DNA from 2 places in the Limnobacter thiooxidans genome. Region 2 is predicted to be linked to the other one. Evidence: predicted binding sites of a transcription regulator. Region 2 holds the regulator's gene; the other holds the start of a gene.
What was found. Region 2 encodes FliA, which starts transcription of late flagellar genes. Its sites were predicted from a motif close to CTAAAGTTTNNNNNNNNNNNGCCGNTA; they were not measured.

Region 1: bcsB (cellulose biosynthesis cyclic di-GMP-binding regulatory protein BcsB) is a predicted target of FliA. The motif match lies at 1,963-1,989, and genes of this name have one in related genera.

What each region holds. Positions count from the first base shown of each region.
Region 1 is NZ_AP028947.1:3,199,082-3,202,460, reverse strand. It holds gene bcsB (cellulose biosynthesis cyclic di-GMP-binding regulatory protein BcsB) at 1-1,922, opposite strand, end outside; gene RGQ30_RS14615 (STAS domain-containing protein) at 2,167-2,505, shown strand; gene RGQ30_RS14610 (response regulator) at 2,512-3,379, shown strand, end outside.
Region 2 is NZ_AP028947.1:1,162,302-1,165,680, reverse strand. It holds gene RGQ30_RS05340 (sensor histidine kinase) at 1-844, opposite strand, end outside; gene RGQ30_RS05335 (PAS domain-containing protein) at 854-1,777, opposite strand; gene RGQ30_RS05330 (RNA polymerase sigma factor FliA) at 1,783-2,499, opposite strand; gene RGQ30_RS05325 (P-loop NTPase family protein) at 2,525-3,289, opposite strand; gene flhF (flagellar biosynthesis GTPase FlhF) at 3,307-3,379, opposite strand, start outside.

The DNA.
Region 1 (3,379 bases), 1.5 Mb from region 2:
TTTGCTTGTAGGTGCGATTCAAATCCCACGATGGCTCCGAGTGAACCTGCTGTTTGAATCAGTGCGCGCGTGTCGCTGCCTGGTTGCAGCTCATTGTCACTCTGCCAAAGGCCCTTCAGCCATTGAAATGCAGGCGGCAAGCCCATACTGCGCTCGGTATTGTTCAACACCATAGGCAGGTTCATGTTGGCCTCATTCAACCAGCCCAGCCGATCGCTGGTACCCAGTGCCAACCAGTTTTTGCTGCCGATTCCCTCGGGTTTGTCCGACACGATCAGCGTTGTGCGTGTCGCGGGCAGCCCTGTCCATTGACCGAAGAGTCCCATCACATTAAGGAATGAACGTGTTTCAAGTGCAGTCGGGTTTGTCGGCAACACAATGGCTGTGTCGGACAAGTCGGCCATGATGCTGAAGGGATAACCGCCGTTGGCAAAAGCCGTTAAATTGGGCATGCGGGTGTAGTGCGGCAGGTTCGAAAAGTCCAGTGTAGATTCCGGATCAATCGAACCCCGCGCGACTTGTGATACCCGAGTGCAGGCACCGCCCCCTTCAGCCATGAAGCCAAATCCGAAGGCCAGTTCATTGTTACCCCCCACGCGGAACGCCGGAATTTGAAGTGACTCTTCACTGCTTAGTTCAGCCTGGCCGAGCAGGTCGATGTTGATCTTGTTTTGCACTTGTTCCGAACGCGGCGCCAGCCTGAACGACTGAATCAATGCGTTGTTGATTTCAATGTTCAACAAAGAGTCGTTCCAGCGCGACGGGGCGGTGTAACGGTACTTCAAATCCATCGGTATGTTGCGACCCGCCCAACTGAACAAGTCTGGTGGCAGGCGAAGGTTCAGTGCCGCGCGCGGTTTGTCGGCACTGACCTCGAGTTGTCCCGGAAAATCAATCAGTTCACCAAAGCGAACTGGCCTGTCGGTGGGTACATAGCGTGGTGCATCATAAGGCTTGCGGGGTGCACCCAGTTCCACTTTCTTGACCAGTGCTTTTTGACCACTGAGCACCTGGCCCTCAATCACCAAGCCATAAACAGCCTGCAGCAACTCGTCCTCGGTGCGACCCATCACGTACAGGTGTTTGATCGAAGGGTTGTCTTGCGACCCGACAATCATCAGGCTTGGTCCCTCAATCTGCGTCTTGTCCATGCCCTGCGGCATGTTTTCGCCCGTGGTTAATATGATGGTGTGGCGTGTGGGTGAAGCATTGTCCAGCAGATCGAATTCAGCCTGACGATAAAACGCCTGAGCTCCCATCCACGACGCCAGAATGCCCGCAGCTTTCAGGTTGGTGTCGCTGCGTTTAGCGGGCAACACCAGTGGAAGTTTCAGTTTTCGATTGTCCCGGGGATCAAAAAATGGCGCCGGCAACAGAGCCAGGTCGTTCACCAGGTTTAGAGGCGTGGAGACAATCGTCAGGGTGCTTTCAGGTCGAATGTCCACACGCAGAGTCGGATTGCCTGGGTCCACACACTCGGTGTCATAGGTGCCGTCGTATTCGATCCGGATGGTTGCGAAATCGGAAAACAGCGTGGGGTCCAGTTCAAGCGTCATGTTGTGGCTGATACCTGCCCGGCTTGCGCTGAGTTGGCTCAACGCAGACAACTGGTCGTTCACATACACGCGAATGAATGACTGGTCGTGCCGCATGCCCTGCGGGTAAAGAACCTTCAGGTTCAGGCTGGCCCGCGTCACCAATTCGTCCAAGCGAATACCCGAATTCAAATCGATCAAACGGTTTGTACCCGTGAGACGGACACCGCGAGATTGCCCCATTTCTGAAAAAGTCAGCGTTCGCTGCTTCTCGGTACCCGCACTTTCCGCGCGTGCGGCTTGGGTCTGTTGGACCGGTGGCACGGGCAGCTGGGCGTGACCCGTCAAACAAAACACGCAAATGGCAATTGATAAAGTGTGTTTCATATATTGGATCATCGCTGGGCTTGGTAATAAGATAAGGGGTACATGAACTTTGAGTTGCAAACTTGAGTAAACCCGTTTGCGGGTTTTTCTGTTTCTTGTGGGAATTATTCCACATTCATTGTCACGCTATACCAAGGTTTTGTATATGCTCCAGTCATAGCGCTTTATTTGATCAATTATTAAATAAAGTGTCGTAAAAGTCGCACTTTTTGTGTGAGAGATCTATAAGTTTAGGGTGGGTTAAATGGTTTCAACAGAAGACATCGGCGATGTGTTTGTATTGAAGGTCGAAGCGGTCCGTCTCGACAGCGCCGTGGGCACAATCATACGGAACGCTGTGGTTTCAAAGTTAGAAACCAGTAAAAAATTCGCCCTTGATATTTCTGCCGTGAAGCTGGTCGATTCTGGTGGTCTCGGATCGCTGGTCGCCTTGCTCAAAAACATCAGCAACAACCAGGGTAAATTGACATTGATTGGCATGAACAAATCAGTTCGAATGATGTTCGAGTTGTCTCGCATGGATCGTCAGTTTTCTTTGCTGGACGACATGCCCAAAGCAATCGCCTTTTTTCAGCAGGCCTGAGACAGCGTGCAGGCCAATGACCCTGGTAAATCCCTGCCTCGAATTCTGGTAGTTGATGATTCGGTGGTCGAGCGCAACCTGTTTGTCCACATGGTGGCCAAGTGGGGTTACCCGGTGGAATTCGCGGAAAGCGGACAACAGGCCATTGAGCTGATTCAGCAAAAGAAAATCCAGTTGGTGCTGGCCGATTGGCAAATGCCGGAAATGCAAGGTACGGAATTGTGTCTGACCCTGCGCAACCTGAATCTGGGGCAATATACCTACATCATCTTGATGTCAGCCCAGAATGATGAGGAGTTCCTGATCAAGGCACTCGACGCTGGTGCAGACGACGTGCTCGCCAAGCCGGTTGATGGCAGTGAACTTGAAGCCCGTCTCCAATCGGCTGTTCGTCGAATTGAGTTGCAGGCCCAGCTGGCCCGCAAAACCGACGAGCTCTCTCGGGCTCACGATGTGATTGCTCAAGACCTCAGGGCAGTGTCCAGCCTCCAACGCAGTTACCTTCCCGAACCCGAAAGTCCCTTTGCCGGCTTGAATTATCAGTGGTTGTCTGTACCGTCGAAATATGTTTCCGGCGACCATTTGCATGTTTTCGAACTGCAGCCTGATGTGTATGGCTTTTATCTGCTGGATGTGTCGGGGCATGGTATTCCGGCCGCCGTGAAGTCGATGCAACTGGTACAAATGTTTGCTGACAACTCCAGCTCAAGCCTCGTACTGGAAAGTTCGGTTGGTGCAGATGGCATCCGTGCGGTTTCCCGTCCCAGGGATGTGGTGGCCCGGCTGAATCGACTTTTCCAGCAAACCGAGTCGGACCTGTCGTATTTCACCATGATTTACGGCATCTTCAACACCGCAACACGTCAGATTTCCC
Region 2 (3,379 bases):
CTACACCAGTGCCGTCAAAATCTTTTTTGTGGTGCAAACGTTCAAACACATTGAACAGCTTGTCCGCGTATTTCATGTCAAAGCCAGCACCATTGTCTTGTACGGTAAAGCGGAAAGTCCGCACCCCTTTTTCGCAATGAATGATCACCTTGGGGTGTTCGGCCTTGCTGCTGAACTTCAGTGCATTGTCGATCAAATTCATCCAGACCTGTTTAAGTAACACCGGGTCTGCATACACCGGTGGCAGGTCACACACCTCGACGATGTTTTTGCGCTTGGCATCAAGCTGATCGAGAATCTGCTCCACCAACTGTTGCTGATCCACCTTGACGCGGGCCACATCGGTACGCAAAAGGCGGGAAAAATCCAGAAGCCCGTCAATCAAACCGCCCATTTGACGGGCATTGTTACTGATTCGGTCAAGCAGGCCGTTGGCTTCAGCAGGCAGACTATCGGCGAAATCTTCTTTCAAGATACTGGAAAACCCGTCAATGGCACGCAGGGGTGCCCGCAAGTCGTGCGACACGGTGTAAGTGAAAGCTTCCAGCTCGGAATTGCTGCGGGTCAGTTCAGCTGTGCGATCGGTAATGCGCTGCTCCAGCGTGCCGTTCAAGCCTTGTAAATCATCTTCGAATACTCGGCGTTCAACACACAAACCCAACAAGCGAATGGCGGTTAAAACCCGAAGTACATCGTCATGACAGGCATGCTCAACGCCCTGCTGAGCCACCATGATCCAGTATTCGGGCTGATTCGGCTCCACGGCTTTTCTGCGGGCCAGCCAAATAGAGGAAATACCCAGCTCGTTTTTCCAGCTGTCATCAAAATAATGTTCGGGCTTCATTTTGCTCAGTCAAACCAGGCCATGCTGGTCATGACCTTCCAGCGGATCGCAGTACTGCTCTGCGTTGTCCCAAAAAGCCTGGCCTTTGTCCAGCGGCATGCGAATCAAGGGGTTGGTTCCGCGAACACGCCAGTGATTTTGTTCGGATTTGTCACGAAATCCTAGCACCACTTCGGCGTGAACGGTCAGGCAGTTTTTCAGTCCGCGGGCGTATGAAGCAGCCAACTCGGGAATGGGCGCAGAAAGCAGAACCCCCTGCAACAGGGAGCGCTGCAATGAAAGCATTTGCTCATTCAAGCGCTTTTGGGTCATGTCCGTTGAAACACCCATGTAACCCAGAAACTCGCCCTTGGGGCCATACAAGGGGCGCCCTGTGGATTCGAAGATGATGCGTTCGGCGTTACGTGGCCAATATTCAAAACTGACTTTGTCAAAAGGCTGGTGATTGTCCAGCAATGCCTTGAATGTGTCCCAGTTGTAACGCGGGTCGATGCAGCTCAAGCCTTCCACTTCCCAGCGCGCCAAGCCGTCGAAGGGCAAGGGTTGGCTGCTTTTCGGTGTGCCGTTCTGATCTTTTCCACGATAAATAATGCGCACGATGGTGTGGGCCGGATCTTGCTGCCAGTACCAGTCGCCCGACAATTCCATCAGGCGGCGCAGCTGGCTTTCAGATTGAACAGATGTCTGAATGATTCCGAGCAAGCCGGAAATCAGCTTGTTGCCCATGAACCAGGCACCAATCGCACCCAACAGCAGGGAAAAGAAAATTGTGAGCAGCCAACCATCGGGGTCGGTGGTGTTGCCTGCCATGTAAAGCCCGGTGAGCGCCAAGGGGCCGATGGCTGTTATGACAACAAGAATCAGGGAACGGTTGACCCGCTTGCTGGATTGCCTGAAGGTTTTCGGTGTTCCTTGATCTTTAGGCTGGGCCATGCAAATTAGTAGTCGCGAAGCTTGGCCTTGAGACGACTGACAGCCTGGGTGTGCAACTGGCACACGCGGGATTCAGTGACCCCAAGAACAGCCGCAATTTCACGGAAGTTTAACTCCTGTTCATAATACAGCCCCATGAGCATTTTTTCACGCTCTGGCAGTTCTTCGATGGCTTGAATCAGCGTGGACCGGAATCGTTGGTCACCCAACAGCTCGAGTGGATTGGCGTCTTCATCACCATCCATCTGGCGATCCAGGTAACCTTCGCCATCACCGTCCTCGGCATAGTCGTCGTAAAAGACCAGTTGGGCACCGCGCGAGTCGAACAGCATGTTCTGGTATTCATCCAGGCTCACGCCCATGACTTCCGCTATTTCCTTTTCGGTGGCAGAACGACCCAACTGTTGCTCGGCCTTTAAGGTGGCCGTTTCGATTTTTCGCTGGGCTTGGCGAACACCGCGGGGCATCCAGTCTGCAGAGCGCAATTCATCCAGCATGGAACCACGAATGCGTTGGCTGGCGTAAGTTTCGAACTGTGCGCCCTGCCCTTCTTCAAACCGGGTGATTGCGTCCATCAGTCCAATGAGACCGGCTTGAATCAAGTCATCGATTTGCACTGAGGCCGGCAGCTTCGCAATGAGGTGGTGAGCAAGTCGGCGCACCAGCGGTATGTACTGGTCGATCTGCTTGGATTTGTTGAGTGTGCCCTGGGCTGTGTACATGGAGTGTGTGATTCCTGTCTTGTTATTACGCCAGCGCGTGTTCATCGAACGAACAAATGGCCTTCGCGATTCGACGCCCCGCCGCAATCATCTCCCGACTGACCTGATTCAGCGCCCTGCCCGGCGCCAGCGCTGGCAAATGCCCCGCGTACTGCAAAGGAGTTGCCAACATGGACGACGTACTTTCGAGCAGATTGGCGAATACATGATCAGCTTCATCCGTGCTCTTCACACCTGCAACAATAACACGGTGTTGAATGTTTTCGTCTACCCCTTTCGAAGAACGAATGGCGTGGAAAGCCCGTGTGACGGACCGCGCGGTGGGTTGCACAACCCAGTACCATTCATCATTCGGAGACAAGGCGTGAGCCAGCTCTACAGCCTCGTAGGGCAAAGTGGCGTAATAGCGGTCACAGTTGACCGGCATGCGGTGCAACTTGCCCAACAAGGCGTTGACCTGCCCCGGTTTTCGGGCCAGGGCCTGCAGGCCCAGTTTGGCGGGCACCAGGTATTGCCTGTCGCCCAACTGCACCACCTGATCTTCCAGGTTCAGCTTGCCATTGAAAAACTCGATAAGATCGTGCCGTGCGCCCTGGGGCAGCAATTGCAGCAGGCCTTCGCTTGAACCGTCAAACAAGGCAGTAACCCGGTCACGCTGTGCTTGTTGTTCAAGTACGAAGCGTCCCAGGCAGGCGGCGTAGTCAGACCCCATGTCACCCAGAATCGGATGAATGACGGCGTGTTGCTGACCCAGCAGGTGTCGAAGTGTATTGGCTTGATCCATATGCATCAGTTCACCATGAAACCTTAAATTCCAGTCGTCGAGACTTGGGCCATTTTCCATTTCAATTCTTCGCTCGAGGTTTGAAATGCCTGGCCG